DNA from 2 places in the Lactococcus sp. LG1074 genome. Region 2 is predicted to be linked to the other one. Evidence: predicted binding sites of a transcription regulator. Region 2 holds the regulator's gene; the other holds the start of a gene.
The links. Region 2 encodes CtsR, which represses protease genes until heat stress. Its sites were predicted from a motif close to TTGGTCAAAAAAGGTCAAANA; they were not measured.

Region 1 (15,394 bases), 760 kb from region 2:
GTATCGCAACGGAAGCACGCCAAAAATTCAAGAAAATAAATCCTGAAACTTTAGGCCAAGCGAGTCGTATTTCAGGAGTAAATCCTGCCGATATTTCCATTTTGATGGTTTATCTTGAAGGAAAAAGATAAAAAACAAGAAACCAGACCCCAAAGTGTCTGGTTTTTTTATAGTCTGTGAACGTGACAACGGCGGGGTTTTCCGAACGAGTGTAAAAAAAAGGGAGAAAAATCACAGTTTATTCTTGACAGAACAAAGTGAGTTTGATAGAATATAATAGTTGTCGCGAGAGAGCGTATCTCTTACGAGAGCGATAGACCTTTGAAAACTGAATAAAGTAGAATGACTATATGCGAGAAGTTAACTTCTTGTATACCAACTGTCAATTCAATAATGAAAGACAAAACAACAGTCAGTTCATTTGATGAACTAAATTTAAATGAGAGTTTGATCCTGGCTCAGGACGAACGCTGGCGGCGTGCCTAATACATGCAAGTCGAGCGATGATTAAAGATAGCTTGCTATTTTTATGAAGAGCGGCGAACGGGTGAGTAACGCGTGGGAAATCTGCCGAGTAGCGGGGGACAACGTTTGGAAACGAACGCTAATACCGCATAACAATGAGAATCGCATGATTCTTATTTGAAAGAAGCAATTGCTTCACTACTTGATGATCCCGCGTTGTATTAGCTAGTTGGTAGTGTAAAGGACTACCAAGGCGATGATACATAGCCGACCTGAGAGGGTGATCGGCCACACTGGGACTGAGACACGGCCCAGACTCCTACGGGAGGCAGCAGTAGGGAATCTTCGGCAATGGGGGCAACCCTGACCGAGCAACGCCGCGTGAGTGAAGAAGGTTTTCGGATCGTAAAACTCTGTTGTTAGAGAAGAACGTTAAGTAGAGTGGAAAATTACTTAAGTGACGGTATCTAACCAGAAAGGGACGGCTAACTACGTGCCAGCAGCCGCGGTAATACGTAGGTCCCAAGCGTTGTCCGGATTTATTGGGCGTAAAGCGAGCGCAGGTGGTTTCTTAAGTCTGATGTAAAAGGCAGTGGCTCAACCATTGTGTGCATTGGAAACTGGGAGACTTGAGTGCAGGAGAGGAGAGTGGAATTCCATGTGTAGCGGTGAAATGCGTAGATATATGGAGGAACACCGGAGGCGAAAGCGGCTCTCTGGCCTGTAACTGACACTGAGGCTCGAAAGCGTGGGGAGCAAACAGGATTAGATACCCTGGTAGTCCACGCCGTAAACGATGAGTGCTAGCTGTAGGGAGCTATAAGTTCTCTGTAGCGCAGCTAACGCATTAAGCACTCCGCCTGGGGAGTACGACCGCAAGGTTGAAACTCAAAGGAATTGACGGGGGCCCGCACAAGCGGTGGAGCATGTGGTTTAATTCGAAGCAACGCGAAGAACCTTACCAGGTCTTGACATACTCGTGCTATCCTTAGAGATAAGGAGTTCCTTCGGGACACGGGATACAGGTGGTGCATGGTTGTCGTCAGCTCGTGTCGTGAGATGTTGGGTTAAGTCCCGCAACGAGCGCAACCCTTATTACTAGTTGCCATCATTAAGTTGGGCACTCTAGTGAGACTGCCGGTGATAAACCGGAGGAAGGTGGGGATGACGTCAAATCATCATGCCCCTTATGACCTGGGCTACACACGTGCTACAATGGATGGTACAACGAGTCGCCAACCCGCGAGGGTGCGCTAATCTCTTAAAACCATTCTCAGTTCGGATTGCAGGCTGCAACTCGCCTGCATGAAGTCGGAATCGCTAGTAATCGCGGATCAGCACGCCGCGGTGAATACGTTCCCGGGCCTTGTACACACCGCCCGTCACACCACGGAAGTTGGGAGTACCCAAAGTAGGTTGCCTAACCGCAAGGAGGGCGCTTCCTAAGGTAAGACCGATGACTGGGGTGAAGTCGTAACAAGGTAGCCGTATCGGAAGGTGCGGCTGGATCACCTCCTTTCTAAGGAATATAAAAAAAGATGTTGTTCTACTTTATTCAGTTTTGAGGGGTCTATAAAGACCAAACAAGCAGTCTTTTGATGCAAGATAGAGAAGATTGCGTTGAGAGAAGGGGCCTTAGCTCAGCTGGGAGAGCGCCTGCTTTGCACGCAGGAGGTCAGCGGTTCGATCCCGCTAGGCTCCATAAGATACGACAGTATCTTGTCAACGAAGACGTTAAAATAGGAATTGATCATTGAAAACTAAATAACAATATCTTATAACGATAAATAAACCGAGAAATGGTAAAACATTTCTGTAAAGCTGCGAATTATTTTAAATAGTTCGAAAAAACTTATACTTGTTTTAATGGCAAAGTTAATAAGGGCGCACGGTGGATGCCTTGGCATTAAGAGCCGAAGAAGGACGTGACTAACGACGATATTCTAGGGGGAGCAGTAAGTACGCATTGATCCCTAGGTCTCCGAATGGGGAAACCCACTATGTTATGCATAGTATCCGTAAGTGAATACATAGCTTACGAGAAGGTAACGCAGAGAACTGAAACATCTAAGTACCTGCAGGAAGAGAAAGTAAAAACGATTTCCTAAGTAGCGGCGAGCGAACGGGAAACAGGCCAAACCAAGAAGCTTGCTTCTTGGGGTTGTAGGACTGCAACGTGGACTTAAAGTCTATAGAAGAATTACCTGGGAAGGTAAGCCAAAGAGAGTAATAGCCTCGTATTTGAAATAGACTTTATACCTAGCAGTATCCTGAGTAGGGCTGGACACGCGAAATCCAGTTTGAATCCGGGAGGACCATCTCCCAAGCCTAAATACTCCTTAATGACCGATAGTGAACCAGTACCGTGAGGGAAAGGTGAAAAGAACCCCGGGAGGGGAGTGAAATAGCACCTGAAACCGTGTGCCTACAAGAAGTTCGAGCCCGTCAATGGGTGAGAGCGTGCCTTTTGTAGAATGAACCGGCGAGTTACGTTATGATGCGAGGTTAAGCTGAAGAGGCGGAGCCGTAGCGAAAGCGAGTCTGAATAGGGCGCTTTAGTATCATGATGTAGACCCGAAACCTAGTGACCTATCCATGAGCAGGTTGAAGGTGCGGTAAGACGCACTGGAGGACCGAACCAGGACACGTTGAAAAGTGTTTGGATGACTTGTGGATAGCGGAGAAATTCCAAACGAACTGGGAGATAGCTGGTTCTCTCCGAAATAGCTTTAGGGCTAGCGTCGCAATTTAAGTGTATTGGAGGTAGAGCACTGTTTGGATGAGGGGCCCATCTCGGGTTACCAATTTCAGATAAACTCCGAATGCTAATACACATGTGCGGCAGTCAGACTGCGAGTGCTAAGATCCGTAGTCGAAAGGGAAACAGCCCAGACCACCAGCTAAGGTCCCAAAATATATGTTAAGTGGAAAAGGATGTGGGGTTGCACAGACAACTAGGATGTTAGCTCAGAAGCAGCTATCATTCAAAGAGTGCGTAATAGCTCACTAGTCGAGTGACCCTGCGCCGAAAATGTACCGGGGCTAAACATATTACCGAAGCTGTGGATTTAATATTAATTAAATGGTAGGAGAGCGTTGTAATCAGCGATGAAGGTATACCGTGAGGGGTGCTGGAGCGATTACAAGTGAGAATGCCGGTATGAGTAGCGCAAGATAAGTGAGAATCTTATCCACCGTAAGACTAAGGTTTCCAGGGGAAGGCTCGTCCGCCCTGGGTTAGTCGGGACCTAAGGCGAGGCCGAAAGGCGTAGTCGATGGACAACAGGTTGATATTCCTGTACTAGTATTGTTAGTGATGGAGGGACGCAGTAGGCTAAAGGGAGCCAGTTAATGGATTCTGGTCTAAGCAGTGAGGTGTGGAATGTGTCAAATGCATTTTCCTTTAACATTGAGCTGTGATGGGGAAGCAACTACGGTTGCGAAGCCCTTGATGTCACACTGCCAAGAAAATCTTCTAGCGTTTAATTCAATACTACCCGTACCGCAAACCGACACAGGTAGTCGAGGCGAGTAGCCTCAGGTGATCGAGAGAACTCTCGTTAAGGAACTCGGCAAAATGACCCCGTAACTTCGGGAGAAGGGGTGCTGTAGAAATACAGCCGCAGTGAAAAGATCCAAGCAACTGTTTATCAAAAACACAGCTCTCTGCTAAACCGCAAGGTGATGTATAGGGGGTGACGCCTGCCCGGTGCTGGAAGGTTAAGAGGAGGGGTTAGCTTAGGCGAAGCTCTGAATTGAAGCCCCAGTAAACGGCGGCCGTAACTATAACGGTCCTAAGGTAGCGAAATTCCTTGTCGGGTAAGTTCCGACCCGCACGAAAGGCGTAATGATTTGGATACTGTCTCAACGAGAGACTCGGTGAAATTTTAGTACCTGTGAAGATGCAGGTTACCCGCGACAGGACGGAAAGACCCCATGGAGCTTTACTGCAGATTGATATTGAGTACCTGTGAAGCATGTACAGGATAGGTAGGAGACTTTGACCTTGGGACGCTAGTTTCAAGTGAGTCGCTGTTGGGATACTACCCTTGCTTCATGGTTGCTCTAACCCACACGCATAATCGGCGTGGGAGACAGTGTCTGTCGGGCAGTTTGACTGGGGCGGTCGCCTCCTAAAGAGTAACGGAGGCGCCCAAAGGTTCCCTCAACATGGTTGGAAATCATGTGTAGAGTGTAAAGGTATAAGGGAGCTTGACTGCGAGAGCTACAACTCGAGCAGGTAGGAAACTAGGGCTTAGTGATCCGGTGGTACCGCATGGAAGGGCCATCGCTCAACGGATAAAAGCTACCCTGGGGATAACAGGCTTATCTCCCCCAAGAGTTCACATCGACGGGGAGGTTTGGCACCTCGATGTCGGCTCGTCGCATCCTGGGGCTGTAGTCGGTCCCAAGGGTTGGGCTGTTCGCCCATTAAAGCGGCACGCGAGCTGGGTTCAGAACGTCGTGAGACAGTTCGGTCCCTATCCGTCGCGGGCGTAGGAAATTTGAGAGGATCTGCCCTTAGTACGAGAGGACCGGGGTGGACTTACCGCTGGTGTACCAGTTGTTCCGCCAGGAGCACCGCTGGGTAGCTATGTAGGGAAGGGATAAGCGCTGAAAGCATCTAAGTGCGAAGCCCACCTCAAGATGAGATTTCCCATTCTTTATGAATTAAGAGCCCTGAGAGATGATCAGGTTGATAGGCTGGAAGTGGAAGTCCTGCGAGGGATGGAGCGGACCAGTACTAATAGCTCGAGGACTTTACCAAGTAATAGAACATATGAGTTCAGCTTTACTTATTTATCAAGAGATTGTTATTTAGTTTTGAGTGTTCAATACATTCAGACCATGATTTGGTATTCATTGCATAGGAGATACACCTGTTCCCATGTCGAACACAGAAGTTAAGTCCTATTACGCCGGAAGTAGTTGGGGGTTGCCCCCTGCGAGATAGGGTAAATGCCAAGTGATTGGGAGTTTAGCTCAGCTGGGAGAGCATCTGCCTTACAAGCAGAGGGTCAGCGGTTCGATCCCGTTAACTCCCATAGGTTCCGTAGTGTAGCGGTTATCACGTCGCCCTGTCACGGCGAAGATCGCGGGTTCGATTCCCGTCGGAACCGTTTCAAGTTGATAGACTTGAAAGGTAATAAAAGAAATAGACTCGTTAGCTCAGTTGGTAGAGCATTTGACTTTTAATCAAAGGGTCGCTGGTTCGAGCCCAGCACGGGTCATACTTTAACAATAGGTTGAGGTATAAAGCGTAAAAGAACTTGTCAAGCGGATGTGGTGAAATTGGCAGACACGCTAGATTTAGGTTCTAGTGCTTTAGGGCGTGGGGGTTCAAGTCCCTTCATCCGCATTTCTTTTATAGCCGACTTAGCTCAGTTGGTAGAGCATCTGATTTGTAATCAGAGGGTCGCGTGTTCGAATCATGTAGTCGGCATTCCTTTAACTGTTGGACCTAGTGTAGTGCAGCTAGAGGTATTTAGAAAGTTTTTCTTTCTTTAAGCGTTGCGAACGTAGTTCAGGGGTAGAACACAACCTTGCCATGGTTGGGGTCGCGAGTTCGAATCTCGTCGTTCGCTTTAAAATTAAATATTATGCACCCGTGGCTCAACTGGATAGAGTACCTGACTACGAATCAGGCGGTTGCAGGTTCGAATCCTGCCGGGTGCATTGATTTCTGAATGAAATCATGATGATAATGAACTTTATCTCGGGAAGTAGCTCAGCTTGGTAGAGTACTTGGTTTGGGACCAAGGTGTCGCAGGTTCGAATCCTGTCTTCCCGATTGATAGATTATTCTATCAGAAATTTTTGGCGGTGTAGCTCAGCTGGCTAGAGCGTTCGGTTCATACCCGAGAGGTCGGGGGTTCGATCCCCTTCGCCGCTATTATATTTTACAGCTGGATCTTTAGCTCAGTTGGTTAGAGCTCTCGGCTCATAACCGAGCGGTCGTTGGTTCGAATCCAACAAGATCCACTTTTTGGAGGATTACCCAAGTCCGGCTGAAGGGAACGGTCTTGAAAACCGTCAGGCGGGTAAAACCGTGCGTGGGTTCGAATCCCACATCCTCCTTTCCTTTGGCTCGGTAGCTCAGTTGGTAGAGCAATGGATTGAAGCTCCATGTGTCGGCGGTTCGATTCCGTCTCGCGCCATTTGCGGGTGTAGTTTAGTGGTAAAACCTCAGCCTTCCAAGCTGATGTTGTGAGTTCGATTCTCATCACCCGCTTAAAAATTTTCTGGGATATAGAAGATTTTTTAATAATTTGGGAGCATAGCTCAGTTGGTTAGAGCACTGTGTTGATAACGCAGGGGTCCGAGGTTCAAATCCTCGTGTTCCCATAGATGTTTATAATATCTATATATTGTGAATAACTGGTGGGGAGTTACTCAAGAGGCTGAAGAGGACGGTTTGCTAAATCGTTAGGTCGGGAAACCGGCGCGAGGGTTCGAATCCCTTACTCCCCTTCCGTACAACGACTATTGTTGAATAGTCGTTTTTTATGCTTTATGTAGAATGTTAAAGATGAGAGGGGGTTATATGGCTTTTCTTACGAACGAAGAAGTAACCGAGTTAAAAAATCAGGTAAATATTGCTGATTTAATTTCACAATATGTGCCTCTCACTAGGTCTGGAAAGAATTATTTAGGGCTATGTCCTTTTCATGGGGAAAAAACACCAAGCTTTAATGTCAATGCTGATAAAGGGTTTTATCACTGTTTTGGTTGTGGAAAATCTGGCGATGTTATTGATTTTATAAAAGATTATAAACAAGTTGGTTTTGTGGATGCAGTAAAAGATGTTGCGAGTTTTGCTGGAATCACCTTAAATATTGAGAATGATTCTACTGCAGAAAAAGATAATCCTCATGCAATGCTTTATGATATAAACAATCAAGCTGCACGGCTTTATAATATTGTTTTGACTTCGACAGAAATCGGTGAAAAAGCTCGGCTTTATTTAGAAAAACGTGGGATTACTTCTGAGATTATCAAGCAGTTTAATATCGGCTTAGCACCAGACGAAAATGATTTCATTTTTAAAAATCTCTCTGGAAAATTTGATGAAAGTGTTCAAGCGAATTCCGGGCTTTTCAACTTTTCAAGTAACAAGGTTTTTGATGCTTTTCAAAACAGAATTATGTTTCCACTCAAAAATGAGTACGGGCATGTTGTGGGATTTTCTGGCCGAAAATGGCAAGAAAATGATACAAGTAAGGCAAAGTATATTAATACAAGTGCAACAAAAATCTTTGATAAATCTTACGAGCTTTATAATTTGGATAGAGCAAAACCAGTTATTTCTAAAACACGTGAAGTTTACTTGATGGAAGGTTTCATGGATGTTATTGCAGCTTATAAAGCGGGTGTATATAATGTTGTGGCGACTATGGGAACAGCCTTAACTGATAAACACGTAAAGCGTTTAAAAAAAATAGCTAAAAATTATGTTCTTATCTATGATGGCGATCAGGCAGGTCAAAATGCAATATATAAAGCAATTGATTTGATTGGTGAAGAGAAGACACAGATTGTTCGTGTTCCAGAAGGCTTGGATCCAGACGATTACAGTAAAAAATATTCTTTAGAATCATTAGCTGGTCTGATGGAAAACAGCAGGATACAACCGACAGAATTTCTGATTGATTATTTGAAACCTGAAAACCTTTCAAATCTGCAAAACCAATTGGATTTTATTGAGCAAATGGCGCCTGTTATTGCAAGGGTTTCGTCAATTACAGCACAGGATGCTTTTATAAGAAAATTAGTTGAGATTTTACCTGATTTCGAGTATAATCAAGTAGAGCAATCTGTCAATTTAAAGCGTGAAAACGTCCTTAAATCAAGGGCAGAAGCGGGAAATTTTGAAGAGAGTTTTGGGAGCTTTTCGGAAGAAGATTTTTCGAATTATCCTGATCCTGGTTTTATTGCAACGGAGCAAGATTATTATGGTGATTTTCCTTCTGGTCAAGAGGCTGCTAAAACTGTACAACAGCCGCAACTTCCAAGTTTATCACGAAGTGAACGGGCAGAGGAACAACTTTTGAATCGCATGATTTATCATCAGAGTATTCTTCAAAAATTTGCGAAGGATGAAACTTTTCGCTTTGTCCATCAGCGTTACCAGAACCTTTTTGACAAAATCATACTTGAGGTTATGAGTTTTGAAGAAATTGATCCTTCTCACTTTGGTACCTCATTAGATACCGATGAGAAAAATTTATTTTATCAAATCTTAAGTCTTGATTTGCCAGATGAGACAAGTAGTCAGGAGCTCGAAGATTTGGTGGCCGTTTTTGCAAAGGAAATGGAGCAAATAAAGTTTAGTGAATTGCAAAAACAACTAGAAAATGCCCAAAAAGTAGGCAACAAGGAACGTGAGCTGGAACTCACAATCCAAATCATTAATCAGAAGAAAAAAATATAAGCTATTGCTTATATTGTTCATTGGGGAGGATTAAATTGGCAAGTAATAATAAAAAAAGAATCAGTCAAATTGCAAAAGAAACTGGAATCACTAACAAAGCTTTAATCGCAAAAGCACAAGAGCTTGGTATGGCGGTTAAATCGCATTCAAGTTCTATTTTTGAAGCTGAAGAAGCAAAACTCCTTGCGGCAATGGATTTTAAACCAATTATTGTTGAAAAAGTTGATGTGGAAGAGTTAAAAGAAAAAGGTTCTAAACATGTAACTTCTGTTAAAGAAAAAGCGGCCAAGAAAATCGATATTAAAGATTCGGATACTTTTGACAATAAGGCTTTTGATAAAGCAGTAGCAGCTTATATTACAAAACGTAAACCTCTCGAAGAAGCTTTAGATGATGAAATTACAGATGAGCTTGTGGTGAAGTTTGGTTTGGAAGCCGAAGCTATCGAAGATTTGCTTCAACAAATCCAAGATGCAGGTATTTCTATTGTTGATAAAGAAGGAAATCCTAGTCCATTAGCTTTGCAAGCTGAAGAAGAAGAAAAGCTTGATGATAATGCCATGGATGAAATCGTGACAAATGTCCGTATTGATGATCCTGTCCGTATGTATCTTAAGGAAATCGGACGTTATCCATTGATTTCGCTTGAAGAAGAAACAAAACTTGCGGAAGCTATCGTGGCAGGTGGTGATGAAGCAGAATTTGCCAAACAAATGCTTGCGGAAGCCAATTTACGTTTGGTTGTTTCAATTGCAAAGCGTTATTCTGGACGAGGGATGCAATTCCTGGATTTGATCCAAGAAGGAAACATGGGACTTATGAAAGCTGTGGACAAATTTGACCATACGAAAGGTTTCAAATTCTCAACTTATGCGACCTGGTGGATTCGTCAAGCAATCACACGTGCGATTGCTGACCAAGCACGTACAATTCGTATTCCTGTCCACATGGTCGAAACAATCAATAAGTTAATCCGTGTACAACGTAATCTTTTACAAGAATTAGGTCGTGATCCTTTACCAGAAGAAATTGGTAAAGAATTGCACATGACACCTGATAAAGTTCGTGAAGTCTTAAAAATTGCGCAGGAACCTGTATCATTGGAAACACCTATTGGTGAGGAAGACGATTCACACCTTGGAGATTTCATTGAAGATGATGTGATTGAAAGTCCGGTAGACTATACCAACCGTATCTTGCTTCGTGAACAGCTTGATGAAGTTATGGATACCTTAACGGACCGCGAAGAAAACGTATTGCGTATGCGTTTTGGACTTGATGATGGACGTATGCACACACTTGAAGATGTTGGTAAACAATTTAAAGTGACACGTGAACGTATTCGTCAAATTGAAGCGAAAGCGATTAAAAAGTTACGTCATCCTCGTCGTAGCAAACCATTGCGTGACTTTATGTAATATAAAAAACTCTCTCGACAGATGTCGAAGAGTTTTTTCTTATAATTGAAAAAGAATATAGTACAAAAGATTTGATAAATTTGAGAGAAGTGATATAATAAAAATTATTAAAGGTCAAAAAAGGTCAAACTTTAAATAAAAGAAGCCAGACATGATTCTTTAATTCTAAAAAAATAAGTTAAAATAAAGAAAAGACGTAACCACAAAGGAGGAAGAGATGCTCTGCCAAAATTGTAAAATAAACGAAGCGACAATTCACCTTTATACAAATGTGAATGGCCAGCGTAAGCAAGTGGATTTATGCCAAAACTGTTATCAAATTATGAAATCAGGTGGTCAAGAAAGCTTGTTTGCTGGAGCTACAAATATTTCGAATAATGATGATCCTTTTAATCCATTTCCAGATATTTTCCAAGCCTTACATGGTAATGATCAAGGTCGGACAATGACACCTCCAACACAAGCGGGTGGTCGAGGCCCAGGAGGTCCACAAAATCCTCGTGGAAGTCAAGCACCTAAAGGACTTCTTGAAGAATTCGGAGTCAACATTACTGATGCTGCACGTCGTGGAGAAATAGATCCTGTTATTGGACGGGATTCTGAAATTACCCGTGTTATCGAAATTTTGAATCGTCGAACAAAAAATAATCCTGTTCTTATCGGTGAACCTGGTGTTGGGAAAACAGCAGTTGTTGAAGGTTTAGCCCAAAAAATAGTTGATGGTGATGTACCACAAAAACTACAAAATAAAGAAGTTATTCGTCTTGATGTTGTCAGTCTCGTCCAAGGTACTGGTGTGCGTGGGCAATTTGAAGAGCGTATGCAAAAACTGATGGAAGAGATTCGTAAACGTGATGACGTTATCCTCTTCATTGATGAAATTCATGAGATTGTGGGCGCAGGCTCTGCTGGGGAAGGAAATATGGATGCTGGAAATATCCTTAAACCGGCTTTAGCACGTGGAGAACTCCAACTTGTTGGAGCAACAACCCTCAATGAATATCGAATTATTGAAAAAGATGCAGCGCTTGAGCGTCGGATGCAACCTGTTAAAGTTGATGAACCTTCTGTAGATGAGACTATCACAATCTTACGTGGTATTCAAAAACGTTATGAAGATTATCATCATGTAAAATACTCAGATGAAGCAATCTTAGCTGCTGCAAATCTGTCTAACCGTTATATTCAGGACCGTTTCCTTCCTGATAAAGCAATAGACTTGCTGGACGAAGCGGGTTCGAAAAAGAATCTGACCCTCAAATTTGTTGATCCTGAGGACATAAAGAAACGTATTGAGCAAGCAGAGGCGCAAAAAAACGAAGCCATGCAACGTGAAGATTTTGAGAAAGCAGCTCATTTCCGTGATCAAATCGCTAAGCTTCGTGAGCTTCAAAGCCATGAAATCTCAGATACTGACATGCCAAATATCACAGAAAAAGATATTGAAGCAATTGTTGAAGAAAAGACACATATACCTGTAGGTGATTTGAAAGAAAAAGAACAAACACAGCTCATTAATCTAGCTGAAGACTTGAAAGAACATGTTATCGGGCAAGATGAAGCGATTGATAAAATTTCTAAAGCTGTGCGTCGTTCGCGTGTCGGACTTGGAAAGCCTAATCGTCCTATCGGTTCATTCCTCTTTGTTGGACCTACTGGTGTAGGGAAGACCGAACTTGCAAAACAATTGGCTTATGAGCTTTTTGGCTCAAGAGATAGCATGATTCGCTTTGACATGTCGGAATACATGGAAAAACATAGTGTGGCTAAGTTGATTGGTGCTCCTCCAGGATATGTGGGTTATGAAGAAGCAGGTCAGTTGACAGAACGTGTGCGCCGTAACCCATACAGCTTAATTTTATTGGATGAGATTGAGAAAGCTCACCCGGATGTAATGCATATGTTCTTGCAAATTCTTGATGACGGGCGTTTGACAGATGCGCAAGGTCGTACAGTTTCCTTCAAAGATGCTATCATCATTATGACATCGAATGCTGGTACAGGTAAGGTTGAAGCAAGTGTTGGTTTTGGCGCTGCACGTGAAGGACGTACGAATTCAGTGCTTGGAGAGTTGGGTAATTTCTTCAGTCCAGAATTCATGAACCGTTTTGATGCTATCATTGAATTCTCAGCATTGAGCAAAGAAAACTTGCTTAAGATTGTAGATTTAATGTTGGATGAAGTAAATGCTCAAATCGCTCAAAATGATATTCATCTTGACGTCACACAGGCGGTTAAAGAAAAACTCGTTGATCTGGGCTACGATCCGAAAATGGGAGCACGCCCATTACGTCGTACCATCCAGGATAATATCGAGGATGCTATTGCTGATTTTTATATCGAGCATCCTGAGTATAAAGAATTACTTGCAGATTTGGTTGATGATAAGATTGTTATTGTGAATAAGCCTGAAGAAGTAAAAGGCACAGCGGATACATCTGATACTGAAGATGAGGAGAAATAAAAAAAGATAAGACCGGTTGATGGTCTTATCTTTTTTTGTTAAAGTAAGGTAAATATGAAAAATACAAATCAACTTAAACAAGAGATAAAAACTTTTTTATTAGAAAAGGAATGTTATGCAACATATAACCATTGCATAACTGTTGGTGACTATGCTGAAGAAATAGGACATGAATTTCTAAATGAAGCAGAAAGAGAGCAAGTAAAAATAGCAGGATACTTACATGATATTTCTGCTATTTATCCCAATAATGAAAGAATTTTTGTAGCAGAAGATATGAAGATAGAGCTATTTAAGGAAGAAAGACAATTTCCTATGATTATTCATCAAAAAATATCAAGGATAATGGCTCAAAGAGAATTTGGTATCCAAGACGAAAAAATTCTTTCAGCAATTTCTTGCCATACTACCTTGAAGAAAAAATTTTCAAAGGTTGATTTAGTTTTATTTGTGGCTGACAAAATAAGATGGGATCAAGAAGGACAACCTCCTTATCTAAAGGAAATCACTCAGGCGCTAAATTATTCTTTTGAAGCAGCAGCCTTTGCTTATATTGATTATATTTTGAAACACGATATAAAAGTTATTCATCCTTGGCTTTTAGAAGCTTATGAATTTTTAAATCTGAGAAGAATTAGTTAATGAAAAAACTTTATCTTTGGTGCATATTCCTTATATTTTTCGTGCTAATAAATAACTAAAAATACTTTTAGGGGGAGTACTTATGCTCTGGAGAATTTTAAACGAAGAAGATATGTCTCGGAAATATGATCAAGAAACGTCTTCAAAATACACAGCCTTTAATCAAGTCAATAATTATTTTATTGGAGCAATTAGTGGATTTGTGATAATAATCGCTCTCCCCTCGTATATTTTCTTTTTTTACCCCGTTTACCTCATAATAACATTATCCTTAATGTTCAAGACTATAGGATAAGAAGAAGAAAACTTGAAAAATTATTAAAATAAAAAAGAATAAGCTTTTTAGGCTTATTCTTTTTTATTGGGGGAAATTATTGGACAATCAGAAGTCCATCTTTGACAGCCCAAGGTTCTTTTTCATTGATGTGGTCGTAGAACATTATACCATTTGTATGGTCGATCTCATGTTGGACACACATTGAAGGGAAATCTTTCAGACGAATCTTGTGTTTCTCACCATTTTTGTCATAGTATTCTACAGTTACACGCGCGTGACGGATAACCAGACCAGGGACTTCACGATCGACAGAAAGACAACCTTCACCAGACTCGATAGCTGCATCTTGAACAGAGTGACTTACAATTTTAGCATTATACATGATTTCTGCCAACTTATAAGCTTCTTTAGGTGCAACTTCATTACCATTTTCATCTACTTCTGGATCGTTAGGGATAAGGACAGCGATAATTTTTTTGGCAATATCGAGTTGATTGGCTGCTAAACCAACACCTGGACGGAGCTGCATTTTTTCCGCCATTGCTGGATTTTGTGAATTACGGAGAAATTCCATCATTTTTTCGCCTAGAATGATATCTTCATCAGACAAGGGTAAGCTTACTTCATCAGCAACAGTACGTAGCGTTTCGTTTCCTTCACGGACAATATCGTCCATGCTAATCATATGACTTGCTTTGATTAATTTTTCTTGTACAGACATTTTTTTACTTCCTTGATATATTATTACTATTAGTTAATTATATCATAAATTTTCAGTCAAAAATGTTAAAATTGATTAAAGAGAAGGTTTATAAGGGGGCAGAAATTAAAACTTATAGAAAAAATACAGCAGCAATCATTTTGAATGCAGAAAATGAAATTTTACTCTTTCAACGTGCAGATTTGCCACAAATTTGGGGTTTCCCACAAGGAGGAATTGAGACAAGTGAAACCCCTGAACAAGCCGTGGTAAGAGAACTTGAAGAAGAGATTGGTACGCAAGATTTTGAAATTATAGGGAAATATCCAGAACTATTACGGTATGATTTTCCAGAAGGTATGACTTTTCCTGATTGGAGCTATGATGGACAAGAGCAACAGTATTTTCTTATCCGACTTTATCCCGAGGCTTCTATAAATGTAAAAACTGGTCATCCTGAGTTTATCAGCTATAAGGCTGTGCCTTTTGCAGATATTGATTTTAATGCATTTAGTTTCAAAGCCGACGTATACCGAAAGGCCTCACTTATTTTAAAAAAGAATTTAAGGAAATAAAATGATAGAACGTATAACAGATAATAAATTTGATCTGGTCAGCAAGTATGAGCCAGCTGGAGATCAAGGACAAGCTATTGAGACGCTTGTAGAAAATATTGAAAATGGTGAAAAAGCGCAAATTTTACGAGGAGCTACTGGTACAGGTAAAACATATACCATGAGCCAAGTTATTGCGCGGACAAATAAACCTACCTTAGTTATGGCACATAATAAGACACTTGCGGGTCAGCTTTACAGTGAATTCAAAGAGTTTTTCCCTAATAATGCTGTCGAATATTTTGTCAGTTACTATGATTATTACCAACCTGAAGCTTATGTGCCTTCTTCAGATACTTATATTGAAAAAGACAGTTCTGTCAATGATGAGATTGATAAACTGCGTCATAGTGCAACAAGTTCCCTTTTAGAGCGCAATGATG
Region 2 (15,394 bases):
CCGCACCATTGATAACACGACATACAGCCATGTAAGCAATGTTGATCCATTGGATAGCTTCTTTAGTGTTCAGGGCTGGGCGACGAACGTCAAGTCCATAAAGATCACCAAATTTAGCAACTTGATCAAGTGCTTGGTATTGCATATTGATTTCTTCTTTAAGACGGATAGTTTCTTCTGTGATTTCAGTGATTGCATCCCATTCGCGTGCTTTTTCTTTCATCAAGTAGTCTGCACCGTAAAGTGCAAGACGTGCGTAAACACCGATGATACGTCCACGTGAATAAGCATCTGGCAAACCAGTTACTGTGTGTGCGTGACGTGCTTTACGGATAGCTGATGTATAAGCACGGAAGATACCATCATTTACAGAAGTCATTGTTGTATCCAACACTTCGTGCAATTCAGGATCAACGCTGAGTCCGTGTTCTGTCAAGATTTTTTCTGCTACACGAAGACCACCTTTTGGCATGAAGTTCAAACGGAAAAGTTCGCTGTTTTGCATACCGTAGATTAATTCGAGATCTTTGTTTTCAGGATCGATGTAACCAGCAGGAATTTTGTGAATAGAAGTCACACGATCAGTATCGAATGGGAATCCTACTTCTTCATAGTGCGCTTTTGTTGTTTCGATAATATCTTTTACTTTAAGCGTACGTTCTGTTGGTCCTTCGAGGAAACTTTCGTCTCCATCATAAGGTTTGTAGTTGGCTTGAACAAAGCGCGTAACGCTTGCTTTATCTTGCCAGTCTGATCCTTTGAAACCTTCCCAGGCTTGCTCAAAGATTTCTTTAGTTTCTGTTTTCATGTAGAAAATCTCCTTTGGTCTTTCTGTTTCAGATTACGCTTTTATTATATCATACAGTTTACTAATTTCAAGGGATATATGGGAATGTTTGCACTTTCTTTACTAGTACAGTTTGAATTTTAAGTTAAACTGTTATATTTATGGTAAACGATTACAGATGCAAAATGTCACAGAAGTACAGAGATAACAAAAAAAGCCAAGCTTTTTTGCTTGACTTTTTTCTTGATACAGTTTCTGTACTTAAATCTTATTTGGTTTCGATTAAACCAATGTTGCCATCTTCACGGCGGTAAACGACATTAGTACTGTCTGTATCTGCATCTGTAAAGATATAGAAATCATGTCCTAACATGTCCATTTGAAGGACTGCTTCTTCAGCATCCATTGGTTTCAAGGAAACATGTTTTGTACGAACAATCTTTACTTGATCTTCATTTACTTCTTCAGCTTCATCAAGTGGTGCAAACTCGTCTCCGAAAGCTTGTCCGGTAGGAACATTAATCTTAGATTTACGGTTTACACGTGTTTTATACTTGCGAATTTGACGTTCTAGTTTTTCTTCAACAAAGTCAATAGCTGCATACATGTCAGCTGCTGTATCTTCTGCACGCAAAGTTACATTTTTAGCAGGAACTGTAACTTCTGCTTTGTAACGTTTGTCGGAGTAAACTTTAAGATTTACATAGGCTGTTACTTCATGACCATCGTTAAAGTATTTTTCAAGTTTTCCAACCTTATCTTCAACATATGAGCGGATTGAATCTGTTAACTCAAAATTTTCACCACGGATATTATATTTGATCATAGAGTCTACCTTAACGGCTCTTGTATTGAACCTTCACTGTTTTGCAGGCGCTGGACAGTCAAGTTTTAAGAACCGTCCTTTCTTTATTTCTAATTTAATTATAATATATAATCGCTTACAAGTCAATCAATAACACTTATTCTAATCTTTTTATTAGAAGAACCAATCGAAATCGTATCCCCTGGATGAATTTCGCCGGCAAGCAATTGTTCACTGAGCGTGTCTTCAACCTCACGTTGCAGAGCTTTACGCAATGGGCGGGCACCGTATTCAGGATCAAATCCTTTATCAGCAATAACTTTCAAAGCAGCAGGTGTAAATTTTACTTTGATATTTTGATCTTTCAAACGCGATACAAGAGATTTACTCATGATTTTCACGACTTGTTCAATCTCTTTTTCTGTCAGTGAATGGAAAACGATAGTTTCATCGATACGATTGAGAAATTCTGGACGGTACTGTTTCTTCAGCTCTTCCATGATTCTTGCTTTCATAGCTGGATAATCCGTTGAAATTGATTTAGCCCCAAAACCAACCGTTTTATCATCACGAATAGCCGTTGCACCCAAGTTAGATGTCATAATGATGATCGTATTTCTGAAATCAACTTTACGTCCTTTGGTATCTGTAACGAAACCATCATCCAAAATTTGTAACATGATATTGAAAATATCAGGGTGGGCCTTTTCGACTTCATCAAGGAGAATAACAGAATAAGGCTTATTACGGACTTGCTCTGTCAATTGCCCACCTTCATCGTAACCTACATATCCAGGAGGTGCTCCAATAAGACGCGATGTCGAGAATTTTTCCATAAATTCACTCATGTCTACACGAATCATATTTTCTTCACTGCCAAAAACACTTTCCGCTAAAGCCTTAGCAAGCTCTGTCTTCCCAACTCCTGTCGGACCAAGGAACATAAATGAGCCCAAAGGACGTCTCGTATCGGCAATCCCTGAACGTGCACGTCTAATGGCACGAGAAACAGCAGAAATCGCTTCTTCCTGTCCAACCACACGTTTATGTAACTCTTTTTCTAAGTTAATCAGACGTTCACTTTCTGTCTTCGTCATCTGTTGGAGTGGGATTCCTGTAAGGTTAGAAACGACAGCATAAACATCGCTTTCCTCCACCAAAGGATTATCATTTTCCGATACTGTAAAATTATCAATCTTGTGCGTTAATTTTTCAATATCTTTTTCAATCCCTTGCGCTTCAACAATATCAAGAGCAACAACTGCTTTTTGTAATCTCAGTTCTTCCGCTTTTAATTCTGCTTTTAACTCGTCTAACTTGGTATAATTTGTTTTACTCGTGATTTTAACTTTGGCTGCTGCTTCATCAAGAAGATCAATAGCTTTGTCTGGGAGACGACGACTGGGCATATAGCGATTACTCAAGCTGACAGCACGCTCCAAAGCCCCTTCTTCAAATTTGACTATATGGTAAGCCTCAAATTTTTCTTTCAAACCTTGTAAAATCGCAACCGTTTCCTCTTCTGAGGGTTCTTCGACATTGACACGGGCAAAACGGCGTTCTAGGGCTTCATCTTTTTCAATATATTTTTGATATTCTTGATAAGTGGTAGCACCGATGAGTTGGAACTCGCCCCGTGCTAATGCTGGTTTTAAAATGTTTGAGGCATCGTTGACCGAGTCCATGCCGCCACCAGCCCCAATGATTGTATGCAGTTCATCGATAAAGACGATAACATCTTTATCGTGTGTCACTTCATCAACAATAGCCGTTAAACGATCTTCAAATTCACCACGGAATTTTGTCCCCGCTACGACCATCGCCATATTTAAAGCCATAATGCGGCTACCACGTAAACCTACAGGAACATTTCCTGCAGCCACACGTGTCGCAAAGCCTTCAATAATCGCTGACTTACCAACACCTGGCTCACCAACAAGAACGGGATTATTTTTTGTTCGCCGGCTCAAAATGTGGATAAGACGTTCAACTTCACGCTCTCTTCCAATCATGGGATCAAGCTTGCCTTCACGGGCTGCTTTTGTCAAATCTGTTGATACCGTGTCTAAAGTAGGTGTCGTCGTTGTTTCGGACACTTTCCCCGACAGGTTTCTTTTCGAAGCTGGTGTCACCGCTTTACGGCGCTCTGGTACACGTAGATATGCTTTTTGCTCTAGCTTTTTGCGGAGGTTAACGATATTGATGTCTTGCTCACGTAAAAGTTGTCCTGCAAAGCTGGCTTCATTTGCCAACAGCATATATAAGAGATGCTCGGTTCCGATGCGGTTTTTATCATTATTTTGAGCTAGTGCTCGTGCTTGCTCAATAATCGTTTCGACTCTTGGACTAAGCTTTATTTCTGATTTTTTTGTCTTCACTTGACTTGAAAAATCTTCGATGTCGATTAACATTTCTTCCAAATCAATCTTTTCTGAATTAAGTAGCGTAAATGCCAATGAAGCCGGGACCTCAGCCAAGGCAGCCAATAGGTGCGAGCTTTCAACCCACGCGTAGTTAAACTTGTGCGCATAGTCGACAGACTTCTCAAGCACTTTTACGACTTGTGGTGTAAAGTCCTTTTCATTAAATTTCATCATCACGATCCAATCTCTGTAGTATTTTTATCATCATTTGTGCTCGACAACTGTTAGAAATATCACTATCAGCTAAAAGCAAAAGGAGAAGATTTCCTTCTCGTTCAGTCAAAATGTTTTCATCAAATAAAAGTTGCAAGACATCTTGTGCCATACTTTCGGTCAAGTTGGCAGGCAACTTCTGTGCTAAATCAAGCAAGAATTCATGCTTTGCCGAATAATGGTATTTGAATATTTTGATATAGCCGCCACCACCACGCTTCGACTCAACATCAAAGCCTTTAGATGGGGTGAAACGGGTTTTAATCACATAGTTAATTTGCGAAGGAACCACGTCAAATTGACTGGCTAAATCTGCACGTTTAATCTCAATCTCACGTGCCTCTTCTAGCAGTTTTCGCAAATAAGCTTCGATAATATCTGAAGTATTTTGGGCAGACATAGAACCTCCAATCTTTGACCTTTATTGACTATTATATCGAAAATTTTAATTTTTTACCAAAAATAGTGGCTGAAACGTCTCTAAAATAAAAAAATCCGCTAAAAGCAGATTTTTTTATTTTATTTGACATCAACAATCTTAACTTCGATTTCACCCATAGGCAACGGAATTTTCACAACATCGCCAACTTTACGGCCAATCAAGGCTTGAGCGATTGGAGATTCATTTGAAATTTTGCCTGAAAATGGATCTGCTTCAGCAGTACCGACGATTTCGTACTCTTCTTCTTCGTCATCTCCAACTTCTTGGAAAACAACTGATTTACCAAGAGCAACTTCATTTTTGTCAATATTAGCATTGTCTACGATTTCAGCATAACGAATCATTGTTTCCACAGTTGAGATACGACCTTCAATAAAGGCTTGTTCATCTTTTGCTGCTTCGTATTCTGAGTTTTCTGAAAGGTCACCGTAGCTACGTGCAATTTTGATGCGTTCAATAACTTCAGGGCGTTTAACCAATTTAAGGTTATCTAATTCTTGTTCTAATTTTTCCAGACCTTCTTTGGTCATGGGGAAAGTTTTTTCTACCATTTTTTATCCTTTTTAAATTTCTAATTAATTACCCGACGCAATCGCATCATTGACATACTTTTGAACATTGATGTTTTGTTCTTCAAGTGTTTGCGCAAAGTAAATCTTACCTTCAACGTCTGCTACGAAATAAAGATAATCATTCGCAGTCGGGTTAAGCACTGCTTTGATTGACGACAAGCTTGGACTCACGATTGGTCCAGGACCAAAACCTGGATACAAGTAAGTATTGAAAGGTGAGTCTAATTGTGTATTAATTGCAGCTTGCTGATCAAGCGACGTATCCTTACCTAGCTTACCTTCAGCATAAAAGATTCCTGTATTAGAATCCATCGTCATCCCTAAATCTTTACGGTTAAAGAAGACCTGTGCAACGTTACGGCGATCATCATCGCTATTCGCTTCTTTTTCGACAATGGCAGCCAAACTCAAGGTTTCATTGACCGTAAGTCCGTTCGCTTGTATTTGTTCATACAAAGGTTCCAGCTGTGTATTAGTTGTTGAAAGCATGGTCTCAATTAAGCTTTCAACAGTTGTCTTTTTCGTATACTCATAAGTTGCTGGGAAGAGGTAACCTTCAAGTTGATACTTCACACCACTGTCTTTACTTGGTAAGCTTGCAAGAAGTTTTGGAAACTTCTCTTTCATTTTTTCGATGAACGCTTGATCCTGTACAGTCTTCATAAACTCATCTTTAGTAAAAGGTGTTTTTTCATCTTTATCCGCAGAATTCACTGTAACAGCTTGAGCAATTTGTTCCAATGTATAACCTTCAGGAATCAAAATTTTGCCCAGAGTTGGTTCCACAGGATGTTCGGTTCCTCCTTGCTCCAAAAGACTTGCAATATCCGACAAGTTCATGCTAGGCGCCAAGTTGTAGTAGCCGCTCTTAAAGCCACTGAAATTTTTAAATTTAGTATAGTATTGGAAAACCATACCATTTTTGATAATACCTTCTCGTTGTAAGATATCTCCGATTTGTTTACTGCTTGCTCCCGCTGGAATGTTAATGGCGCGTTTGGTTGTATTTGCAGTATTGAGCGGTTGTACACCTTCTTTGATGAAATTATAACCGTAAAAACCAGTCCCTGCCGCAGCCAGAATTAAAACAGCTACGATAACAGCAATAATCTTTCCAGAAGAAACTTTCTTCTTCGATTTTTTCGCTTTCGACTTGGGCTGCATTTCTTCAGCTTCCGCATCCGATTTTACTGCTGCACGACGACTTCTTTGTCTGTGAGTCGTCTCTTCGGCAAGAGACTCTGCAGCATCACTTGCTTGTGCTTCAGGTCGCTCATATTCATCAACAACTTCTTTATCAGACTCTTTTGTCTTGCGTCTAAGTCGTGAATAACTTTGTCCTTGGCTCGCTTGGAGCATTTGCTCGCGAACACTTGCAAAGTCTGGACGTTCTTCATGTGCTGATGCTTCTGTTTCCACTTGATCAGAAACAGCTTTTTCAGGAAATTCTACATCTTCGGAAATTTTAGCTTGTTCCTCTACTTCTGGATTTTCCAGTTCTTCTGTCAACTTAAATGGTGTTGGACGTTGAATATCCGAAAAATCAGCACGTTCTCGCCGAGTATGTCTACTCGGGGTTGAAGAAAGTTCTTTGTTGGATTCACGGGCATAGTTTTCAAAAGTCCCATCCGTGTTGGCTCGATTTCCTTCTTCAAGTTCACGCAAGATTTTATCTTTGAAACTTTCTCTCGAAAACTTCTCCGTATCTTTTTCTACCAAGGTTAATCCTCCTTATCACGCCACCCTCTTTTTTTAAATAGTGAAGCGTAAGTTTGTTGGGTAATATTCACAAAAGCGAGGTCAGGGACCTCACTCTTTTAGATTTTAATTCTCTTCTGAGTCGCTGTCATCATCATCGTCGTCCTCTTCATCGAGTTCAACGTCTTCATCCACGTTATCCAGTTCAACTTCAGCAAGTTCAGCATCATAAGCTTGAACCTCATCTTTTTCATCATCTGGATTCTCATCATCATAAGTCATGTCATCTGCATCGTTTCCTTTGTCGATGTGTTCATCTTCAGGATCCACTTCATCTTCGATACCGAATGCATTAACTTTTGTACGTTTTTTAGTTGTTTTTTCTTCTTCGTCGTCAATTTCATCAAGAGCAATTACTTCCTCATCGATTTCGTCGATCGCGTACCATGAGCGCAGTGCCCAAATGTTATTTCCTAATGGAATAAAGCTTCCATCTGTATTCATTTCTGTGTAAAAACGTGCAATTGTGGCTTTGATTTCATTGTCCGACTTTTTCAAGTAGTCTTGAACGGCGTTCAAGATTTCTGCAAAAGCCATTTCCTTACCATTTTGTTCCAAAATTGCATGAGCAACTTCAATCATTGAAAGTTCTTCGATATTTTGTCCTTCTAATGCTTCAATTTTCAAACTTTTTTGCTCTCTTTCAGATTTTCTTTTTCTATATTATATTAAATTCGCTTCATTGTCAATATGTAAACGGATTTAAACTGTTTCATTATATGTCGTTTTCCGTCTTGCTTGGTAGGATGAAATTAATAATGCATCAATACCTTATAATCATAGTTACCGAGTTTTTCACGCCCTTTAAGGTCATCAAGTTCAATAAAGAAGGCACACCCAACAACGATACCACCCAAACGCTCAATCATCTCAATAGTAGCTTTTACTGTTCCACCTGTTGCCAAGAGATCATCTACAATCAGAACACGTTGTCCTGGCTTAATAGAGTCAGCATGCATTGTCAATGTATCTGTACCATACTCTTTTTCATAGTCTGCTGAAATAACTTCGCGCGGTAATTTTCCTGGTTTACGCACAGGCGCAAAACCAACACCAAGTGCAAAAGCAACAGGACATCCAACGATGAATCCACGCGCTTCTGGGCCAACAATTACATCAATTTCTTTATCGCGTGCATATTGCACAATTTCAGTAACTGCATAGTTGTAGGCATTTCCATCAGCCATAAGTGGTGAGATATCGCGGAAAACGATACCTTCTGTTGGGTAATTTTCAATCGTTGCAATGTAATCTTTAAGTTGCATGTGCATCTTCCTCTTTTAATTTTTTATAAATTTCTTTGACAGGGGATAAGGCGAAAAGTTCTTGAAAAGCAACAATTTCTTGAAGCTCTTGGTAAATATTACTTTCAGAAATATCACGCTTTTCGGCGGCTTTATTCACACTCATCATGCCATTGTCAATAGTGACAAAATTCAGTTCTTCAAATATTTGAATCATCTTTATCAGTAAAATATCGGGTATCTTCAAATAATTTGCTAAGTCTTTCAATTTAAAACGTATATCAAACTCAGGATACTGATAAATTGCTTTATAGAAGCGCGCAAACTGCTCACGCGTCCCCGCTCCCGTCAAATAATAATTTTTCTTGATTGTATTTTTGAAATAAATCAATTCAAATTCCTGCTCATGTATTAATTCCGTCAAAGCAGATAAGGCTTCCTTATCAGTTGGGGCTTCCTCAATAATAAGCACTTCTTCTATTGTACCATTTTTCACTTCATTATGGACAAAACGTATTGTATTTTTAGGCAATTCAACTTGTCGACTTCGAATATCCAGAAGCTCAACACCATTTACTCTAGCATCAGCCACCATAAGCTGAACAGTTGTTGTACCATTCCAAGTGTTGCTAGACAAGGTACCGACAAGTTCTGTATCACTTTGTTCAAATTCTAGGCTTTCAGCTCCATGCCCAAAGTAAACCGCGTCTAAAGCTTGTCCATTTTGTACTAATTTAAGTTTGAGATGACTATTGTCTTTTCCCATACTACGTGCCTGCTCAACCTGATAATCCGTAAGGAGAAAATGAGGCTTCGGATTGTCCATACCATAAGGAGATAACTTTTCTAAACTTCTAATCGTTTCTAAACTAATCTCGTCAAACTGCAAACTGCCCTGAACTTCTAGTGAACTTTTTTCTGACATATCGATATCGTTTTCTTGAATAAAGTCGAGCATCACTTGCTTGATTGCTTCAACATTCTCCAAAGCAAAAGTCATCCCAGCAGCCTGTTTGTGGCCACCAAAAGCCATAAAAAGTTCACGGTGTTCGTTGAGTGCTTCAAATATATTAAAATTTTCAATCGAACGTGCTGATCCTCGAAGAACTCCCTCTTCTTCTGCCAACATAATAATAGGTTTGTGAAATTGCTCAAGTAAACGTCCGGCAACGATACCTAAAACACCTTTATGCCAATCCTTATGATGCAGAATTTGTATGGGCTCGTCCGTTATCATTGTGAGGGCTTGATTGAAGATATTTTCTACGATTACTTTACGCTCGCTATTTTTTTCATCAATCATCTGCGCAATTTCGGCAGCCACTTCTTCATCCCAGCCTGTTAATAGTTCAATCGCTGGGTTTGGGTCATCTAAGCGCCCCAGAGCATTCAAACGAGGGGCAATTTGAAAACCAATCGTTTCCTCATTCACCTTTTCAAAATCAGTTCCTGAGAGACGCATGAGTTCCATCAAGCCTGCACGCTCAGTATTCGCTAATACTTTTAGTCCATGACTCACCAAAATACGATTTTCATCAGTAAGACTAACCATATCCGCAATTGTTCCGATTGCCACCAAATCAAGCATATCTGAAGGAATATAGTCTAAAAGAGCTGTTGCGACTTTAAAAGCTACTCCTACTCCAGCCAAATACTTAAAAGGATAGTTTGATTCTGGGTGTTCAGGATGTACAATTGCAAAAGCTTCTGGCAGTACTTCTGGCATGCTGTGATGGTCAGTTACAATAACATCAACATTTTGACTTTGTGCATAGGCGATGGCTTCATGACCAGCCACACCATTATCCACAGTTATAATCAAATCAATATCTTCATTTTGAATGAAATATTTATAGACATCAAGATTTGGCCCGTAACCATCCGTAAAGCGGTTAGGAAGATAGACCTGAACTTCCGCTCCTAATTCATCTAAAGCTGATTTCATGACGGAGCTTGCCGTCATACCATCCGCATCATAATCACCGTATATTAAGATATTTTGCCCATTTTCAATTGCAGTCAAAATTCTTTGAACGGCTTTTTCCATATCGTGCAACAAAAACGGATCATGTAATTGCTGAAGATCAGGATTCAAGTAAGCTTGAATCTCCTCTTCTGCCCTTATGCCGCGTTGCCACAAAATTTGCGCTGCCAGTGTATCTAATTTATATTTTTTACTTAACTTAAGAAACTCATCCGGTAAGTCTGACTCAGTTAACTTCCATATATATTTTGATTTAATCAAGTTTCCTCCACTTCGACTGCTTATTTGAAGATTTATTTATAATTAAAAAACCTATTTCCTATATTATCTACAAGACTTGGGAAAAGTGCACGAACTTTCGCAACGAAAGCCAGCTGGACAGGTAAGTTCAATTCTCTTTTATTTTTCCCTAAAACCTGCTCAATCTTATCCGCAACATATTCTGCACTGACCACATTTTCGCCCACTTTTTCCAAATAGTCCATATTGTCTTTGTGAAATTTTGTGCGGACCGGCCCTGTATTGACTGTTGTCACGATAAGATCTGGTTTTTCTAAACGTAAAGCATCAGAAAAAGCGAGAACAGCGGCTTTGGAAGCTGCATATACGGTCGATTTCGCTGTAGGTAACTTTCCTGCTATGGATGCAATATTAATTACTTGCAACTGTGGTTGCAAATCACGCGTCCGCTTAATCAGATCTAACGTATTAACCTTAAACATTTCATCAATTTGCTCATCCGTTAAGTTACTTAACTCTGTAAACTCTCCAAAACCTGCATTATTAATGAGAATATCTACTTTTTCAGGCATGACTGGCTGAGGAAGCGAGCGACTGATCAAGATAAGGTTATGATCCTCTAAACGCTGAACAAGTGCTTGTGCAATATCACCGCTAGCTCCTGTAATTACAATATTCTTTTTACTCAACTTTTTCTTCATAAAAATCTTTTGCCACATACGAATTAGGATGAACAGATCGTGCTTCTTGCGCAAGCTGAGCCACAAGTGGGCCAACATAGCGTGCACTAATATGCGTGAGCACCAAACGTTTTACGCCAGCTTCCTGAGCAACATCTGCTGCTTGTTTTGAGGTCGAATGTCCGTGTCGGCGGGCCATTTTTGCCTCTTTTGCTTCATAAGTTGCTTCATGAACTAAAAGATCTGCCCCAACCGCTAAACGAACAGCGCTTGGTGTACGTCGGGTATCTCCAAGAATAGTGACAACTTTCCCCTGCTTGTCTGCGCCAATATAGTCCTCTGGATGAAAAACTTTCCCATCATGCTCTACTGTTTCACCATTCTTTATTTTGCCAAAGAGGGGACCGAAAGGTAGACCTGATGCCTTCAAAGCCGCTGCATCTAGTTCTCCAGGACGATCTTTTTCGACTACACGATAGCCGAGACAAAAAATTGTATGATCTAAGGTATCAGCATATACTTCAAAGGTTTGATCTTCAAATATCTTACCAGGCGTTTCAATTTCATGAAAGTGAATCTTGTATCCAAGACGCGATCCCGACATGCGCAGAGCCGTCATCACAAAGTCTTTCAGACCTTTTGGTCCATATAATTCCAAGTCCGTATGTTCCTCATCTTTACTTGAACCTTGGAAAGAACGACTAGATAGAAAACCCGGTAGACCAAAAATATGATCGCCATGCAAATGTGTAATAAAAATCTTGGTGATTTTTCTTGGTTTAATTGATGTTTCTAAAATTTGATGTTGGGTCGCTTCGCCACAATCGAATAGCCATATTTCGTTACGTTCATCGAGTAACTTCAAAGCGATAGCCTGTGTTTTTCGCGTTCGTGATGGCTGGCCCGCGCCCGTCCCTAAAAATTGAATATCCATATCTTCCTCAATATTCTAATTATGTTCTTTCCTATCCATTATTGGAATCAAATAAAAAACATTTTCTACTTTGATGCTTGTCTCTCATAGTTTCCACCTGTTCATTAAGTCAGAAAAGAGAATATCAAAATGTAAAAAACATTGTGCTTCTCACAATGTCTTACAGCGCTCAAAATAAAAAATTTATCCGTCTGGAGGGAATCGAACCCCCATCGCAAGAACCGGAATCTTGCGTGATATCCATTACACTACAGACGGCACTGATAACTCTATCATTTTACAGGAAAACAAAGGAAATTTCAAGTTTCTTTATTTCAAAAAATCTTCAAGGAAATCTTCGATGCTTTCATAGGTTTTATCTGCGATTTCCTTATCGTCATGTCCTATGTAAGCAGTGGCTAAACCAAGTTTTTGTGCTGGAAGAATGTCATGTTCAAGGAGATCTCCAACCATAAGTGTTGCTTCACGATCGAAGCCTTCCTTATCTAAAATATTATAAAAAGCTGCTTGATCAGGTTTGGTTAAGCCAGTTTCGGCCGAAATATAAACTGGAAACAGATTTTCAAAGCCAAAACGTTTAATTTTTTCTCTTTGCTCTCCACTCTCCCCATTGCTTAAAATAGCAATATTATAATTTTGAGAGAGTTCTAGCATTTTAGATAATAAATTCTGATCAACTTCTATCTCTTCAAGTAAAGCTGTCAAAAAAATGTCAAAGAACAGGCGCACAAAGTTTTCTTTATAGTGAATTGCGTAGTAATCCAAGACCTGGCGCACACGCTCTTCGCGCAGCTGCTCAATCGTCATTTTCCCTTCGTGAACTAAAGGCCAGAGTTGCTCATCCACTTCACGATACTTTGCCATAAAATCATCTATAGAAAATTCATCCTGAAAATCAATCAAGTCCAAAAAAACTTTCCGGTGTGCTGTTTCCCAATATTTTTTAAAAGGAAAGAGTGTATTGTCCCAGTCAAAAATAATATTTTTTATCTCTTTCATACTTCTCAATCCCTTTCCTCTTTCTTTAAAAGTTTATCATTTTGCCTTCTGGATATCAAATGAATTAAGACGATCCATCAGGAAGTTTTTCATAAGGCTATTTCTCTAAAAGCACCTGTTTTACACCTGCTTCAAAGCTTGTTACTTCAAACTCTGGAAAATGTTTTTTAAACTTGTCTGAATTAAATACATTGTCCTCTGCATAACGCGGAAGAAGCTCTTGCAATTCTTTCGCTTTTTGACTGAAAAGGGCCGCCAATTTGAATTGCCACATCTTAATTATTGTGTATTGAAGTTTTTTTCCTGTGATTTCTTCTGAAAGTGTAATGATGTCCTGATAAGTCAAGCTTGGTGCGCATGGCAAATGCCAAGTTTGACCATAAGCATCCGCATCATTCCCTATGAGAGCCATTGCAAGGCTAGCATCGGGTGTCCAAATCAAGGTTCTCAAACGAGTAGCACTCAAGGGAATTTTTATTTTTCTATTCTCTTTAATTGCATTGAAGACCATTGTATTTGTTATACTCTGCGTCTGACCTGGGCCATAAAACTCCGGCGCGCGGCAGATTACAGCTTCGAGCGAATGGTGCTCTATCTCCTCAATTATCATTTCTGCTAATCGGGCACGTACCGTGGATTTTCTTCCCGTCGGTTCAAATTTAGTGTCTTCATATTGTATTTCCGCATTTTTAGGGTACATATAGGTATTATCAAAGAAAACCAATTTACTTTGGTGCAGCTTACAAGCGTCAATGACATTTTTCATCATCAGAGGAAATTGTTCTTCCCAAAGCTCAGAATTCATCGGTAAACCGGCTGTAAAATAAACAATCTCACTGCCAGCAATCGCTGCATGCGCTTCCTCAGCCTTCAGTAAATCAGCCGAAAACAAGCTATCTGTTGGGTTTACTTTACGTGGTTTTCTACTCACAAGCCTAATATCTTTTGTATATTTTTTAAAAAGTTCCTTGGCCAGCTCTTGACCAATCTGTCCATTACTTCCTAGTATTGTTTGCATTATGCAATCTCCTTTATAAGCATTTTAGCGACTGACCTTACAGAAAACGGATTTTGTCCCGTGATAAGTTGCCCATCTTGGAGGGCAAAATCTTTATAGAATCTTTTTTTGCACCATGTTGCCCCACGGCTTTTGGCTACCTCTTCATTGAGAAAAGGAACGATTTTTTTCTTGCCTGCAAGAACTTCTTCAGCTGTTGTAAAACCCGTTATCTTTTTCCCTGAAATGATGTATTGACCTTCTTGGTTCTTAAGATTAAGTAAACCGGCGATACCATGACAAACGGAAGTGAGATAACCACCATGCGCATAAATAGCTTGGGCGATACCTTTTATTTCTGGATTATCTGGAAAGTCCCACATCACACCGTGGCCACCTGTGAAATATATGGCACGATAGTCTTGCGAGATTACTTCCTCAGGTTTCAAAGTCTTTTTTAAAGCTCTTTCGACAAAGTCTTGCCGCTCATAAATGTTCCAAATGGCTTCATCCATATACTTCATACTCCGTGGGTCAAGTGGAACATAGCCACCATTTGGGCTAACAAAGTCATAAGCAATACCATGTTTTTGGAGTTCATCAACAAATTCTGCACTCTCGCCCAGCCAAAGCCCTGTCGCTTCATTGGTATTCTTATAACGCTTAATATTTGTTTCGACAATCAAAACTTTATTCATTTTTCTTGCTTTCCTTTCATTATCCTTGTTACTTCATCCAGAAAATGTTGTAATTTCATAATTTCTGATGTATCATGTTCAAGATAGTAAAAGTTTCTTGTTCCTTCTGAACGATAATTAACTATCTTTGCTTGTCTTAAGATTTTCAAATGATGTGAAATAGCGGGGCGCGATAAGCCTGTTGCTTCGATTAAATCTCCAACTTGTATGCCTTTGCAATCACTCTTCTCCAGTAACTTAATAATAATTGCTTGTCTCTTTTCATCACCTAAGGCAATTAAAAAGTCGCTGACTTCACTTAGTTCATGTTTTAAATGTTCAAATTTCATTATTACTCCTTATTAGTTTATGTTTTTAAACCATTAAACCATTATCTAACCTTACTGTCAAAAAATTGGATTGACAACCTATTCGTTTTTTTTTTAAGAAAATAAAAAAACTCACAGCACCAAAGGCTATGAGTTTTTATTTTTATATAAAACAATTATTTAACTTTAACTGAATCTGTAATTGCTTCAACAGCTTTCTTCATTGCGATATCGTGTTGGAGCATGTCAACTGGAAGAAGTTTTTCAACTTGTTCAACAGGCATGTTATATTGTGCAGCCAAGTCAGCAA

Region 1: J0J36_RS07905 (ATP-dependent Clp protease ATP-binding subunit) is a predicted target of CtsR. The motif match lies at 10,425-10,445, and genes of this name have one in related genera.

What each region holds. Positions count from the first base shown of each region.
Region 1 covers NZ_CP071293.1:1,584,474-1,599,867, reverse strand. The annotation lists gene mnmG (tRNA uridine-5-carboxymethylaminomethyl(34) synthesis enzyme MnmG) at 1-131, shown strand, start outside; rRNA gene J0J36_RS08010 (16S ribosomal RNA) at 436-1,984, shown strand; tRNA gene J0J36_RS08005 (tRNA-Ala) at 2,095-2,167, shown strand; rRNA gene J0J36_RS08000 (23S ribosomal RNA) at 2,334-5,233, shown strand; rRNA gene rrf (5S ribosomal RNA) at 5,318-5,433, shown strand; tRNA gene J0J36_RS07990 (tRNA-Val) at 5,438-5,510, shown strand; tRNA gene J0J36_RS07985 (tRNA-Asp) at 5,513-5,585, shown strand; tRNA gene J0J36_RS07980 (tRNA-Lys) at 5,624-5,696, shown strand; tRNA gene J0J36_RS07975 (tRNA-Leu) at 5,743-5,824, shown strand; tRNA gene J0J36_RS07970 (tRNA-Thr) at 5,836-5,908, shown strand; tRNA gene J0J36_RS07965 (tRNA-Gly) at 5,979-6,050, shown strand; tRNA gene J0J36_RS07960 (tRNA-Arg) at 6,068-6,141, shown strand; tRNA gene J0J36_RS07955 (tRNA-Pro) at 6,183-6,256, shown strand; tRNA gene J0J36_RS07950 (tRNA-Met) at 6,285-6,358, shown strand; tRNA gene J0J36_RS07945 (tRNA-Ile) at 6,374-6,447, shown strand; tRNA gene J0J36_RS07940 (tRNA-Ser) at 6,454-6,543, shown strand; tRNA gene J0J36_RS07935 (tRNA-Phe) at 6,551-6,623, shown strand; tRNA gene J0J36_RS07930 (tRNA-Gly) at 6,627-6,697, shown strand; tRNA gene J0J36_RS07925 (tRNA-Ile) at 6,737-6,810, shown strand; tRNA gene J0J36_RS07920 (tRNA-Ser) at 6,849-6,936, shown strand; gene dnaG (DNA primase) at 7,010-8,896, shown strand; gene rpoD (RNA polymerase sigma factor RpoD) at 8,932-10,314, shown strand; gene J0J36_RS07905 (ATP-dependent Clp protease ATP-binding subunit) at 10,532-12,778, shown strand; gene yqeK (bis(5'-nucleosyl)-tetraphosphatase (symmetrical) YqeK) at 12,833-13,420, shown strand; gene def (peptide deformylase) at 13,792-14,418, opposite strand; gene J0J36_RS07890 (RNA pyrophosphohydrolase) at 14,481-14,972, shown strand; gene uvrB (excinuclease ABC subunit UvrB) at 14,974-15,394, shown strand, end outside.
Region 2 covers NZ_CP071293.1:352,735-368,128, reverse strand. The annotation lists gene pflB (formate C-acetyltransferase) at 1-808, opposite strand, end outside; gene hpf (ribosome hibernation-promoting factor, HPF/YfiA family) at 1,056-1,613, opposite strand; gene J0J36_RS01795 (ATP-dependent Clp protease ATP-binding subunit) at 1,736-4,186, opposite strand; gene J0J36_RS01790 (CtsR family transcriptional regulator) at 4,176-4,628, opposite strand; gene greA (transcription elongation factor GreA) at 4,748-5,221, opposite strand; gene mltG (endolytic transglycosylase MltG) at 5,246-6,961, opposite strand; gene rpoE (DNA-directed RNA polymerase subunit delta) at 7,067-7,627, opposite strand; gene J0J36_RS01770 (adenine phosphoribosyltransferase) at 7,753-8,265, opposite strand; gene recJ (single-stranded-DNA-specific exonuclease RecJ) at 8,255-10,489, opposite strand; gene J0J36_RS01760 (SDR family oxidoreductase) at 10,522-11,169, opposite strand; gene rnz (ribonuclease Z) at 11,150-12,082, opposite strand; tRNA gene J0J36_RS01750 (tRNA-Arg) at 12,269-12,340, opposite strand; gene J0J36_RS01745 (HAD family hydrolase) at 12,392-13,081, opposite strand; gene J0J36_RS01740 (NAD-dependent epimerase/dehydratase family protein) at 13,179-14,099, opposite strand; gene J0J36_RS01735 (type 1 glutamine amidotransferase domain-containing protein) at 14,099-14,776, opposite strand; gene J0J36_RS01730 (helix-turn-helix transcriptional regulator) at 14,773-15,105, opposite strand; gene tig (trigger factor) at 15,261-15,394, opposite strand, start outside.